DNA from 2 places in the Vibrio gigantis genome. Region 1 is predicted to be linked to the other one. Evidence: riboswitches for the same ligand, from Rfam matches in the RefSeq annotation. Region 1 holds a riboswitch; the other holds the start of a gene.
What was found. Region 1 has a riboswitch for lysine ahead of OCV56_RS05475 (Na+/H+ antiporter NhaC family protein). Riboswitches for the same ligand answer to the same signal wherever they lie in the genome.
Positions count from the first base shown of each region.

Region 1 (7,431 bases):
CCTGAATTGAGTTTTCTAAATTTTGAGAGGTTTATACCAGTAACAATCTCAATTGTCACGCACATTGCGCAATCGTTTGCGTGAGAGTTGTGTTGGTACAAAAAACAAGCTCGCGACGAGGCGCGAGCTAATAAATTACATTCGAGCTAGCAGGATTTGAGCCTGCTCGATCATCTTCTTGCGACCGAAGATAAGGTGGCGGCGTTTACCACCAACCTGGCGCCAAAGAACAGCGCTTCGAATTCCTGACAGAAGGAGTGCACGAACTTTGTGCTGGCTCGATGTCTGTTGAAGTACCGCTGGTGTGCCAGATACCTGAATACGTGGACCAATAGGGCTCACAACATCAAGGTAGATGCTCGCTAGGTTGCTGATCATTTGCTCGTCAAACAGATCAAAGTGTTCAGTTTGGCGTTCTGCAGTTTGAATGCGATCGCCAAGCTGAGACATTGAGTCGTTACGAGAAGATAGCTTACGCTCAAGAGCCATCAAGCTGATGATGTAGCGAGTAATATCGCTACCAGCTGGAGTACTATCGATACCTTTTACTAAGCACTCAAGACCTAGCTTTAGGTTCGCTTCACGTCCAAATACGCCCACAGTGTTCGCCGGGTTGGTATTTAAAATAGCACTGAGTGAAGCTTCGAAGGCATCTTTATCACAATGGCCGTCTTTCGCTACTTGTTGAACCAAAGCCACAGCTTGGCAAATTCCGGCGAAAGCAATCGTACGGTCATAAAGTGTATTAGCCACGTAGTAACTCCTAGTTGTCTTCTATCGTTTGTTGTTCGTTCGATTAGATGCGCTTTTCGATGATACCGCCACCAAGACAAACGTCGTCTAGGTAGAACACTGCCGATTGACCTGGGGTCACAGCAATCTGTGGTTCATCAAAAATAACCTTAATGTTCTCATCATCAATTGGGATGATTGTACAAGGAATATCGGTTTGACGGTAACGTGTTTTTACCGTGCATGTCATAACTTCAGTAATTGGAGTGCGATTTACCCAGTGAAGCTGAGACGCGATCAAACCTTCTGATTTTAGAAGAGGGTGGTCTTTACCTTGTACTGCGATCAGAACATTACGCTTGAGATCTTTTTCACCAACAAACCATGGCTCTTCGTTACCGCCGCCACCTTTAGTGCCGCCAATATGAAGGCCTTTACGCTGACCTAGCGTGTGGTACATCAAACCTTGGTGTTGACCAATAACTTGGCCTTCAGGTGTTTCGATGTTACCCGGTTGTGCCGGTAGGTATTTGCCTAGGAACTCAGTGAACTTACGCTCGCCGATAAAGCAGATGCCTGTTGAATCTTTCTTCTTCGCTGTGATCAAGTCTTGCTCTTCAGCAATACGTCGCACTTCTGGCTTCTCTAATTCACCGACAGGGAATAGGCTGCGTGCCACTTGATCTGAGCTTAGCGTGTATAGGAAATAGCTTTGGTCTTTGTTGCTGTCTAGACCGCGTAGCATTTCTGGTTTTACGCCAGCGTCTAGCTCTTCTTGAGTTGGGAAAGTACGACGAACGTAGTGACCCATCGCAATGTAGTCTGCGTCTAGCACTTCATCCGCAAACTCTAAGAATGCTTTGAATTTGATTTCTTTGTTACAAAGGATATCTGGGTTAGGCGTACGGCCTGCTTTGTACTCTTCAAGGAAGTATTCGAATACGTTGTCCCAGTATTCTGCAGCAAAGTTGATAGTGTGAAGGTGGATACCTAGTTTGTCACATACCGCTTGAGCATCAGCAAGGTCTTCAGCTGCCGTGCAGTATTCTTCGTTATCGTCTTCTTCCCAGTTTTTCATGAAAAGGCCTTCTACCTGATAGCCTTGTTGCTGAAGAAGATACGCCGATACTGACGAATCTACACCGCCGGACATACCGACAATTACTTTCTTTTCGCTGTTTCCAGAGCTGATATCTGACATGTCTAAACACCGTTACTATTACTTGGTCGCAGATTCTAACAGAAAGAGAAACGCCGTGACAGATCCGAGACCGGAATCACAGTTTCATTTGCACAAATAGTGCGCTGACTTTGTTAGAGAATCGCATGAGAGCGAGGTGAGTCGCTAGGATGTCAGAAGTATATGTGGCATAGTCGCTCGAAATCCAAGACCTGAGATAAAAAAATGTCTGAACAAAATGAATTTATGCAAGAAGAAGAGCTGATTGAGATTATCGAGAACCAGCTTGAAGATGGCGAGCCAGTGAAAGTGAAAGAGACGTTGATGCGTTTAATGATGACTGGTACTCCTCGTGAAGAGGCAATTGCGGCTATGGCATGTGCATTGGCAATTGAAGTATTTGACGTTATGAAAAACGGCGCGGAGTTTAATCAGAAACGTTACGCAGAGCATTTGGGCATGCTGCCTGATTTAAGCTTTATGGAAGGCGAATAAAAAAAACCTTCAGCAAACGTTTGCTATAGTTTGAAAGATTGCCGCGTTAAATATAGCGCGGTAGAATCCGCCACCTATTTCCCCTTGACTTAGACTAGCCCTATGAAATTCCCTGGACAACGTAAATCAAAGCACTACTTTCCGGTTCACGCTCGTGATCCTCTAGTGAGCCAAGCTCAAAGCAGTAAAAGAATGTCACGCACTCATATTATCGGTATTGACCAAACATTGGTGGATATTGAAGCAAAGGTGAGTTCTGAACTTATTGAGAAGTATGGTTTGAGCAAGGGACATTCACTGGTTATTGGTGACGCAGCCGCTGAATCTTTATATCAAGAATTAAAAGAACAGTGCCTGATTACTAATGAATACGCTGGTGGCACAATTGGTAACACATTACACAACTATTCAGTGCTAGCGGATGACCGTTCTACTCTACTGGGTGTCATGAGCCAAGATATTAAGATTGGTAGCTACGGTTACCGCTATTTATGTAATACATCAAGCAGAATGGATCTGAACCATTTACAAGGGGTAGATGGTGCAATCGGTCGCTGTTTTGCATTAATTACAGAAGACGGTGAACGTACTTTCGCAATTAGCGAAGGACAAATGAACCAATTAAAACCAGAAAGCATTCCTGAAAAAATCTTCAAAAGTGCTTCTGCTTTAGTTTTAACGGCTTATTTAGTTCGTTGTAAACCAGGTGACCCTATGCCTGAAGCAACAATGAAAGCGATCGAGTACGCGAAGAAATACGATGTGCCAGTAGTTCTTACATTGGGTACTAAGTTCGTTATTCAAGATGATCCAGAATTCTGGAAAGATTTCCTTGAGCAACACGTAACGGTTGTTGCAATGAATGAAGACGAAGCTGAAGCATTAACGGGTGAAAGCGATCCACTGGCTGCATCAGATAAAGCGTTAGAGTGGGTAGATCTTGTTCTATGCACTGCGGGACCTGTTGGTCTATTTATGGCTGGCTATACGGAAGATGCAGCTAAGCGTGAAACGTCACTGCCTTTACTTCCAGGTTCAATTGCTGAGTTCAACCGTTTTGAATTTAGCCGCCCTGCGCATAAAGATTTATGTGAAAACCCAACTAAGGTGTATTCACACATTGCGCCTTACATGGGTGGTCCAGAAAAGATCAAAAACACCAATGGTGCGGGTGATGCTGCTTTATCGGCTTTATTGCATGATATGGCTGCTAATAAGTACCACAAAGAAAATGTGCCAAACTCAAGTAAGCACCAACATTCATTTTTGACGTACTCCTCTTTCTCACAAGTTTGTAAATATTCAAACCGTGCAAGTTACGAAGTGTTAGTTCAGCACTCCCCACGTTTATCACGTGGTCTTCCAGAAAGAGAAGATAGTTTAGAAGAAGCGTACTGGGAAAGATAAGGTACTTTCTTTAATCAGTGCAACTATCAGTTGGTTTCTAATACTGATAGTACAAATATAAAAAAGGCTCCGAAAGGAGCCTTTTTTGTTTCTGAATATATTTAATTCGTAAATAATACTTTGGTCGACTTAAATATTAATTCTATTGCTTAGCGTGTAATTGATTACTCACTAAGTAAGCTAAATGTTTAGATAGCAAACTCTTCTAGAGATTTACCAGCATCTAGCTGTTCTTGGATAGCTGAAGGTGTACGACCTTGACCTGTCCAAGTCTTCTCGTCACCGTTTGCGTCTACATATTTGTATTTCGCTGGGCGAGGAGCGCGTTTCGCTTTTGTTGTTTTAGATTTTGCTTCACCAGAAAGTGCAGCAATAAGATCGGCAACATCAATTCCGTCTTTTGCAATTTGTTCAGCAATAGCAGAAAGTTTAGCTTCTTGCTCGGCTTTAGCAGCACGTTCTTCAGCTTCAGACTCTTGACGCTCTTGTACAACAATAGTCAGCTTGTCTAGTGCTTCTTCAAGTTGCTCAAGAGTTAATTCACGTGAGAACGCACGAAGGCTGCGGATATTTAATAGAGTTTTTGTTAATTCAGACATGATATTTTCCATCAAGGTAAACTAAATAATCTTCCTAATAATAAACAGAGCCTAGGAATAAAACAAATAGTATTTCTTCTATTACATCTTTAAATATAAAAGTGAGATGAATAGTTGAAAATCCAGAGCTGTATTTCTATTGAATTTATAATAATTATTAAGATTATCTTAAAAATTGATATGTGACTGGTGGAGTAGTGAACTTATGTAGACTATTCTCTTATTGATTAGTTCATTAACAAAAAGCTATTTTTCTCGGAATGATATGTTGCATTGTTGCTCTTGATGAGTACAATTGCGGCTACCTGATGCGAAGCTTTGGTTAATCTGTTGTTAAACTCTGGTTTGCACGGTTAATAGTGTTATCGCACGTAGAGGTGCAATTATAAAAAGTAACTTCCGTTGGGGTGATGCCAATGAACGGGAATGAAAGGTGTAATTGCCGAAGTAAATTGTATATCTAAGCAATTTGCTGGGGTTGTGCTCAATAGGTACAACACTGCCATAGTCTTAATTTTAAACTATGGAGCGCTACTGTAGGGTTGGGTGAAGTGTTCACTTCCCTTTCGCTTAGTTCAACATGAGCTTGGTCAGCCGTATCAAGTTTGTCTGCAGTAGATCTCTAGCCAAATAAAAAACTGGTTTTTGAAGATCATGAATTTAATAGATTTTGCAACATCACCTTTATCTTTGCTTCCGCCCCTTGTGGCTTTGAGCCTTGCTATTGTTACCCGCCGTGTATTGGTTTCTTTGGGTGTCGGTATCATCATGGGTGCGATTTTACTTGCTGACTACTCAGTAGGTAACGCAGCGAGCTACGTGTTTACTAAAGCATCTGGTGTTTTCATCGAAGATGGTGGCATTAACACTTGGAACATGAGCATCATTGCATTCCTAATTATTCTTGGAATGACAACTGCACTATTAACACTGTCTGGCGGTACTCGTGCATTCGCTGAGTGGGCTCAGTCTCGCGTTAAGAGCAAACGTGGTTCAAAACTACTTGCTGCTTTCTTAGGTGTATTCATCTTCGTGGATGATTACTTCAACAGCTTAGCGGTAGGTGCTATCTCTCGCCCTGTAACAGACCGTTTCTACGTATCTCGCGCTAAGCTTGCTTATATTCTCGATTCTACCGCTGCTCCAATGTGTGTGATCATGCCAGCTTCTAGCTGGGGTGCATACATCATTACTATTATTGGTGGCATCTTAGTAACACACGGTGTAACTGAATATTCAGCACTGGGTGCTTACGTTCGTCTTATCCCAATGAACTTCTACGCTGTGTTTGCACTACTAATGGTGTTCGCAGTGGCATGGTTCGGTCTAGATGTTGGTAAGATGCGTGAGCATGAGATCGAAGCATCTCAAGGTCGTGGCTTTGAAGGTGACAACGATCAAAAGCAAGCTCACGATCTAAACGAAGAGCTAGACATCGAAGAGAGCGAGAATGGTTCTGTTTCTGACCTAATTATGCCGATCGTTTCGTTAATTGTTGCGACGGTTGCAGCAATGCTTTACACCGGCGGTCAAGCGCTAGCTGCTGATGGTCAAGCGTTTAACCTACTTGGTGCATTCGAAAATACCGATGTTGGCAAGTCTCTTGTTTACGGTGGCATCATCGGTCTACTAGTGGCGCTAGCGACTGTATTTAAACAGAAGCTATCTATGGCAGACATCGCAAGAACAATGTGGATCGGCGCAAGCTCTATGTTTGGCGCTATATTGATTCTTGTATTCGCTTGGACTATCGGTTCTGTAATCGGCGACATGAAAACAGGTTCTTACCTATCGTCTCTAGTAACGGGCAGCATTGATTACCACTGGTTACCAGTTATCCTGTTCCTTCTAGCCGGTATTATGGCTTTCTCGACAGGTACATCTTGGGGTACGTTCGGTATCATGCTACCTATCGCGGGTGATATGGCTGCTGCATCTGACATCGCGCTGATTCTTCCGATGCTAAGTGCGGTTCTAGCGGGTGCTGTATTTGGTGACCACTGTTCTCCAATCTCAGATACAACGATTCTGTCTTCTACAGGTGCTCGTTGTAACCACATCGACCACGTATCAACACAGCTTCCATACGCGTTGTCTGTAGCGTTCGTATCTTGCATTGGTTTCATCACTCTAGGTATGACATCTTCAATTGGCATCGCATTTGGCGCAGCGTCTCTAACGTTTGTTGCTGTATGTTTTGCATTGGCTTACTTCTCTCGCTGCAAAATGGCGACATGCAAAAGCTAAAAATGAAAGTTAATCAGTAAACTATCAGGGAGGCGTCGGCCTCCCTTTTTTGTGCCTGTTAATTTAATTTTAAGTTTCGTGAAAAAAGTTCGAATAAATGGTTGAAAAAGGATCTTACCTTAGTTAGTGTGGAGACAAGACAGCAAACAACCTAAGAGCTGATAAGTATGCGTAAATTAGTAATGAACATTCATCACCATCATCACCCTATCTAGTCTTTCGGGGAGATTTACGTATACCCGGGAGCAAGATTACTCCCGGAGGTTAAGTCAAAAGAATTTAGATTTAAACCCTCGGGATGACAGAGTCTTCCGAGGGTTTTTTAGTTTTAGCGTTTTTAAATAATCAATAAATTCAAATATTTGCACAGGGATACAGCAATGCAGACACAACGCCTAAGAATCGCAATTCAAAAGAAAGGTCGCTTAAGTAAAGAGTGCCAAGACCTACTTAAAAAATGTGGTGTTAAATTTAACATCATGGGTGAGCGCCTAGTGGTTCATTCACTAAATATGCCAATCGACTTGTTATTAGTTCGTGATGACGACATCCCAGGTCTTATCATGGATGGTGTGGTTGACCTTGGTTTTATCGGTGAAAATGAACTAGAAGAAGTTCGTTTAGACCGTGTTGCTCTTAAAGAGCCTTCAGAGTTCCGCACACTACGTCGTTTAGACTTCGGTGGTTGCCGCCTTTCTATCGCTATCAACAAAGACGAAGAATACAACGGCCCACAAGACTTAGCGGGCAAACGTATTGCGACAACCTACC
Region 1 covers NZ_AP025492.1:1,199,020-1,206,450, forward strand. The annotation lists gene hflD (high frequency lysogenization protein HflD) at 136-753, opposite strand; gene mnmA (tRNA 2-thiouridine(34) synthase MnmA) at 797-1,933, opposite strand; gene OCV56_RS05460 (hypothetical protein) at 2,138-2,407, shown strand; gene OCV56_RS05465 (inosine/guanosine kinase) at 2,510-3,814, shown strand; gene OCV56_RS05470 (H-NS family histone-like protein) at 4,003-4,413, opposite strand; lysine riboswitch at 4,778-4,955, shown strand; gene OCV56_RS05475 (Na+/H+ antiporter NhaC family protein) at 5,068-6,660, shown strand; His leader region at 6,851-6,987, shown strand; gene hisG (ATP phosphoribosyltransferase) at 7,041-7,431, shown strand, end outside.

Region 2 (7,431 bases), 860 kb from region 1:
CGTTGGCGTGGTTTTGCAGTGTAACAACTACGAAATTATCGACTTAGGCGTAATGGTTTCTTGTGAAAAGATTCTTAAGGTCGCTAAAGAAGAGAACGTCGACATTATCGGCTTATCTGGTTTGATAACGCCATCTCTTGATGAAATGGTACACGTTGCCAAAGAGATGGAAAGACAAGGCTTTAAGCTTCCTCTATTGATTGGTGGCGCGACCACCTCTAAAGCGCATACCGCGGTGAAGATTGAGCAAAACTACTCTGAGCCAGTGGTTTATGTAAATAACGCCTCTCGTGCTGTGGGCGTATGTACCTCACTTCTCTCTGATGAATTGAAACCTGCTTTCGTCGAGAAGTTAGATATCGATTATGACCGCGTTCGTGATCAACATAATCGTAAGAAACCTCGTACTAAGCCTGTGACACTTGAAAAAGCTCGTGCTAATAAAGTGGCGATCGATTGGGACGCTTATACACCACCGGCACCGGCTAAGCCGGGAGTGCACATATTCAATGACTTCGATGTGGCTACGTTACGTAATTATATCGATTGGACGCCATTCTTCATGACGTGGTCTTTAGTTGGTAAGTACCCTGCGATTCTTGAGCATGAAGAAGTGGGCGAAGAAGCGAAACGTTTATTCAAAGACGCGAACGATCTGTTAGACCGTGTGGAGAAAGAGAAACTACTTGAAGCTCGTGGTATGTGTGCGATGTTCCCTGCCAACAGTGTTGGTGATGATATTGAGGTGTATACCGATGAATCTCGTACCGAAGTTCTAAAGGTTCTACACAATCTTCGTCAACAAACAGAGAAACCCAAAGGCTTTAACTATTGCCTGTCTGATTACATCGCTCCAAAAGACAGTGGTAAAGCGGACTGGATTGGTGGCTTTGCGGTAACGGGTGGTATCGGTGAACGAGAGTTGGCTGATGAATACAAAGCGAAAGGTGATGACTACAATGCGATCATGATTCAGGCGGTTGCTGACCGATTGGCTGAAGCGTTCGCGGAGTATCTGCATAAAGAAGTGAGAAAGGACATTTGGGGTTACTCACCCGATGAGGATTTGTCTAACGACGATTTGATTCGAGAGAAGTACCAAGGCATTCGTCCTGCTCCGGGTTACCCTGCTTGTCCAGAGCATACAGAGAAAGGTACGTTGTGGGAGTTGATGGACGTTGAAAAAGCAATCGACATGTCGCTAACGACGAGCTACGCAATGTGGCCAGGTGCTTCCGTGTCTGGTATGTACTTCTCACATCCTGATGCCCGATACTTTGCGATTGCACAGATTCAGCAGGATCAAGTGGATAGCTATGCTGACCGTAAAGGCTGGGATATGTTAGAGGCAGAGAGATGGTTGGGGCCAAATATTAACTAATGATTGTTCCATAACGTAAAAAGGAAAAGGGTTGCTCAAGAGCAACCCTTTTTGTTCCTGTGATTTGGCTAATTCAAACCAATCTGTTAACCGCCTCTCTTATTCAAATAGCTCTTGATGCAGTTTTTGAATTGCCAGTTTAGATACAGACTCATCCAACAAGAAGCATAGGTTGTGTGGACTTGCCCCGTAACAAATCATGCGCAGGTTGAAGTCTTCAAGAGTGCCGAACACCTGCTTCGCATAGCCTTTACTTTCACTCATGTTGTTACCAATAAGGGCAACAAGGCATAGATCGTGCTCAATATCGACAGAACACAGCTCTTCAAGCTCAAGACGAGCGGCTTCAGGTAGCTCAGGAGCACCACCTGATGTGTCCGTTTGATCCAGAGTAAGTGAAACACTGATCTCTGAGGTGGTGATAAGATCGACCGAGATCTTATGTTTAGCAAGGATCTCGAACACTTTTGCCAAAAAACCATACGCATGGAACATGTTAGCGCTACGGAGTGTAACCATGGTTTGGTTACATCGTAGGGCAAGCGCTCTGAACAGTGGAGAGCTTTCTACCTGTTGGCGAATCCAAGTGCCACCTAATTCTGGTGCTTTAGAGGAGCCGACAAATACCGGGATTTGGTGGCGCAGTGCAGGTACTAGAGTTGATGGGTGCAAGATCTTCGCACCAAAATTTGCCATTTCCGATGCTTCACTGAAGCTGATCTCAGGGATAGGGGAAGCTTTAGGTGCAATACGAGGGTCAGTAGTGTAGATACCTGGAACATCCGTCCAGATCTCTAAACCAATCGCCTGTACCGATTCGGCAATCAGTGCTGCTGAATAATCACTGCCACCTCGGCCTAAAGTCGTGGTGTTGCCTTCGCTATCAGCACCGATAAAGCCTTGGGTAACGACTACTTGTTGTCGGCAAAGTGGAATAAGTTTCTCTTGTGCTAGAGCGGCAATATCTTCTAGTTGAGGTTCGGCTTTACCAAAATCATCATTAGTACGCATTACATCTCTGATATCGAAACGAACAGCAGGGGTGCCTCGTTCACGAATGATTTGAGCCAAGATGTGTGTCGACATCAACTCGCCACATGCGACGAGGTGATCAGTCAGTTTGGTACTGGTTTGGAATGATGCGGCCTCTGCAGCGCTTGCAATGTCATCAAGAATACAGTGAACTTCTTTCTCGATGCTGATTGGGTCTGCGAGTTGGTCAAGAATTGCATTATGAATGTCCGTTAATTGCGCCATTAGTTCCTGACGACGAGCTTTGTCTTGAACACCATTCGCCAGTTCAACTAGCAAGTTAGTGACGCCAGAGCATGCACTACTCACGACCAGTTTCGTATTTGAGTTGTTTTCAATAATGGCAGCACAACGGCTCATTGCTTCAAAGTTGGCAACACTTGTTCCACCAAACTTAGCGACATTAAAAGAACCAGCTACATTAGATGCACTCACGATATATCTCCCACGACTTCCTAAAATAAAATTACGGTTGGGTAATCCAACGTCCGATGTTTTTCGAAGAGAGTTTTAGAGCAAAAAGAGAGGAATTATTAGAATAGTAACCTCAGAAGCTCTTCACCATATAGAAATGGCGACAGTTGACGGGATTCAGCCCGCTCAACCGATAATAAAGGTCCTGCATCCTTTTATTATCTCGGCACTGCTCCCCATAAATGTTTTGTATTGGAAATGCGGTTCCACAAAACATCTGCCTGGGCAGTGCTCCTCTTCTGCTAGATAGCCATTTCATTGAACGTGTTTGCGGTAACAATGTCAATTGGTAACTTGAGATTATTGAAAAATAATTTTAACAATTATGTGACAGTGGTTTGACCTCAATACTTATGGCTAATTGCTGAGGTAATCAATTTGCTTTAGGGTGGATTGTTCACAACATTAACGTAAGGGATGTACATGTCTAATTTAACACTCACTACTGCTATCGATAGCTTTTATCCACCACACCGAACGTTAATGGGACCAGGTCCTTCTGATATTTCACCTCAAGTGCTACAGGCTTTGAGCCGTCCTACGATAGGTCACCTAGATCCGTTGTTTATTGCGATGATGGATGAGCTTAAACAGCTTCTTAAGTACGCTTTTCAGACTGAAAACGAATTTACGATTGCCGTTTCTGCACCGGGCAGCGCGGGTATGGAAACCTGTTTTGTTAACTTGATTGAGCCTGGTGAAAAGGTAATCGTTTGTCGTAACGGTGTCTTCGGTGAGCGTATGCGAGAAAATGTGGTGCGCTGTGGTGGCGAAGCCATCCTTGTTGACGACGAGTGGGGCAAGCCTGTTTCTGTCGACAAAGTAGAAAAAGCATTGGCAGAAAACCCCGATGCTGTTGCTGTCGCGTTTGTGCATGCCGAGACATCAACTGGAGCGCTATCGGATGCTCAAGCTATCTCGGCTATTGCTCGTCAGTTTGATGCCTTAACGATTGTCGATGCGGTGACATCATTAGGTGGTGTGCCATTGCTGGTTGATGAGTGGCAGCTTGATGCGGTTTATTCGGGAAGCCAGAAATGTCTATCTTGTGTGCCGGGTTTGTCTCCAGTGACTTTCTCTCAGCGTGCTGTCGAGAAAATGAAGGCGCGTCAATCACCAGTACAAAGTTGGTTCTTAGATCAGAGCTTGGTATTAGGTTATTGGAGTGGCGAAGGTAAGCGTAGCTATCACCATACTGCACCTGTAAACAGTCTTTATGCGCTACATGAGTCTCTTGTGCTACTGAAAAATGAAGGCCTAGATAATGCCTGGTCTCGCCATCACGCAATGCATCAAGAGTTGAAAGAGGGAGTCGAAGCTTTAGGACTGAAGTTTGTGGTTGATGAAGATAGCCGCTTACCACAACTTAACGCACTTTATTTCCCTGAAGGAATTGATGAGGCTAAGATCAGATCGCAGCTTCTAGAAGAATATAACCTTGAAATCGGTGCTGGGCTTGGCTCTTTGGCTGGTAAGGCGTGGCGTATCGGCCTAATGGGTTACGGTGCTCGTAAAGAGAATGTCGCGCTGTGTCTAAAAGCGCTAAAAGATGTTTTGAAATAGTTGTAATTAACTGAAATTAAAAAAAGCGCACGAGAGAACGTGCGCTTTTTTTGTTTGCTTTAAAGGTAATACGACGAATTAATATCTCGTAAACTCTTAGTTACTCTGCCGACGAGACGTTGTTTTCAGCTTGAGATATTTTCTTGTATTGAACCTGTGAAAAGTCTCTGTTTGGGAATAAAAACTTTGCTTCGCTACGGATCTGTTCCGCCTTACTTTCTTCTCCGAGCCCTTGATACGCCAAAATCAAGTTACTGTAGAAAGCAGGTCTTGGCTTGCTCTTTATGATCTCCAACGACCAATCAATGTAAGGCTGTATAAGGCTAGGATCGGCTTTATATAGACCAATGTTAAGGTAGGTGCTGTATATGTCCCAATCGTAGCGATCTTTCCAAACGACTGGGTTAGTCACTTGTTTGAGAATATCTGGGTTCTTTGGCTTAGACAGTTCAAACTTAGTCAGTACATAGTTGGTATGCAGAGCGCTCAACATATAAAAACTCACCAAGATAGGTATTACTAAGCTCGATACTCGAAACAAGGTTTTACTTATGATACTGAACGGCTGTTGATAATGTCGGGAAGAGCGTTGATCGACCCAGTAAATCAATATAATGAACGTTATCCAGTGAATTGCAGAGTGATAAAAAGGATACTCAAGCTGGGAGTGTAAAAGGATTGGGATGAATAAAGCGAGCAGAGCTAGTCGCGTTCCTTTTGCAGAACTTGCTATGCGTGACATAACCAATATTGCAGCTATCAAGATCCCGATGATTGGTACAATTCCCCCTTCTACTCCCCAAAACAGGAATTCATTGTGCGGGTGATCCATTGAAGGAAGACCTGGATGATAGTTCGAGTTGAGTTGATGTTGGCGAGCTGTATATAGCGTGTACTCAGACTCAAATTTTCCGTAACCATAACCTGTAAATGGCTTTTCGATCATCATATCTAGAGCTTGTGGAAACGTATAAGCTCTTGGGCTTTCTAAGTTAGCCCTTTTGCTTGCGAGGCTGTCAGTCGAACTGAGGCTGATCACCGAAAAAGCGACGATGACACCGACAAGCACTGATGCGCACCAACCGTAGAAGCGTTTCTTGGTCGAGAATTTGTATAGGTAAGGCAGAATACATACAAACCCAATGACAGCTGCCAACCATCCCGTACGTGACGCAATAATAATTAGTAAGGGTACAGTTAAGGTTGGAGTTAAATACAGTAAGAATGACTCGCTAATCTTGTGATTATATTTAGCGGGCTGTCTCGCTAAAAGATAAGCAGATAGCACAAAACCAGTAGCAAGGAAGCTTGCCATTACATTAGGCTGTTGGAATATCCCATATGGTCGGTTCGCAGAAGTGTTGTAACCAAATAGGTTGCCAGGCTCCAATAAGAAATATTGCATATAGCCAAAGAGTGCTTGTATAACCACAGCAAGCACAATGAACCACAACATGCGTTGCTTGTGCTTATTGCTGAACTTAAATTGCTGCAGCACGACGAACAGTGCGAAGCCTGCCCATAACCCGAGTAAGCGCCCTGATGCTCCTTGAGGTGCGGCATTGCTGTATAGAATCGGCAGTGTCAGTATCACGCAGCTGATCAGTAAACCTACGGTTAGCTTGGAATATTTAAGTACCCGATTTGTCGCTAGTTGATAAAAACCAATTGCTAAGGTGAAGCTTAATGCTAGCCAAGTTGTTGGGTTAAATGATAACGCAAGGCCTGAGCCGCCAGGGTTCGGCATAAAAAAATGCATGGCTAACAAGAATACAACAGCTAAAGAAGCCAGAAATGCTTTATTGAGTGGCAGCTGAGTGACCTGATTTTCTAGCTGGGTACCGCTAGTGTGTATTGTTGCCATAAATCCCTAACCTTATAAAAACGGAGCTTGTTCCCTCTGAAACAAGCTCCGTTACTTTAACATTTTTCTGTGTGCTCGCAGGGCGCTATTTTACACCTACTTCAAATTTAACATAGGCTTAAGGAAGCGAGCTGTGTGTGAACCTTCGACTAACGCCACATCTTCAGGTGTACCTTCTGCAACAATCTCACCGCCACCTTGACCACCTTCAGGGCCAAGATCTAGGATCCAGTCTGCTGTTTTAACGACATCTAAGTTATGCTCAATCACCACAACCGTATTACCGTGATCGCGTAGTCTATGTAATACCGTCAATAGCTGCTGGATATCGTGGAAATGAAGACCTGTTGTTGGTTCATCAAGAATGTATAAGGTTTTTCCTGTATCTCGCTTGGATAGCTCACGCGCTAATTTAACACGCTGTGCTTCACCACCAGATAAGGTTGTCGCTGCTTGCCCTAATCGAATGTAAGAGAGGCCTACGTCCATGAGTGTTTGCAGTTTACGTGCAATCACTGGAACTGGATTAAAGAACGCACGCGCATCTTCTACGGTCATTTCTAGAACTTCGTCAATGGTTTTGCCTTTATAACGAACTTCTAGTGTTTCACGGTTATAGCGCTTACCTTTACACACATCACAAGGCACATATACATCGGGCAAGAAGTGCATCTCCACTTTGATTACACCATCACCCTGACAAGCCTCACAACGGCCACCTCGAACGTTAAAACTAAATCGTCCTGGCTTGTAACCGCGGGAACGTGATTCCTGAGTGCCTGCGAACAATTCACGGATAGGAGTGAAGATCCCGGTGTAGGTCGCAGGGTTTGATCTTGGTGTACGACCGATAGGACTTTGATCAATATCGATTACTTTGTCGAAATGCTCTAAGCCTTTTATCTTTTTGTGTTGTGCAGGAACCGCAGTCGTTGCACCGTTTAATTGAGTGTGGGCGACTTTAAAGAAGGTGTCGTTGATCAGCGTTGATTTACCCGAGCCTGAAACCCCTGTAATACAACTAAATAAACCAACTGGAATAGTGGCAGTGACATTTTTTAAATTGTTACCTGACGCGCCAATGATCTCGACAACCTTTTTCTTATCGATCGGTGTT
Region 2 covers NZ_AP025492.1:339,663-347,093, forward strand. The annotation lists gene metH (methionine synthase) at 1-1,381, shown strand, start outside; gene lysC (lysine-sensitive aspartokinase 3) at 1,481-2,848, opposite strand; lysine riboswitch at 2,957-3,134, opposite strand; gene OCV56_RS01625 (pyridoxal-phosphate-dependent aminotransferase family protein) at 3,311-4,450, shown strand; gene OCV56_RS01630 (PglL family O-oligosaccharyltransferase) at 4,551-6,314, opposite strand; gene uvrA (excinuclease ABC subunit UvrA) at 6,411-7,431, opposite strand, start outside.
Region 2: another riboswitch for lysine. It lies ahead of lysC (lysine-sensitive aspartokinase 3); the one in region 1 lies ahead of OCV56_RS05475 (Na+/H+ antiporter NhaC family protein).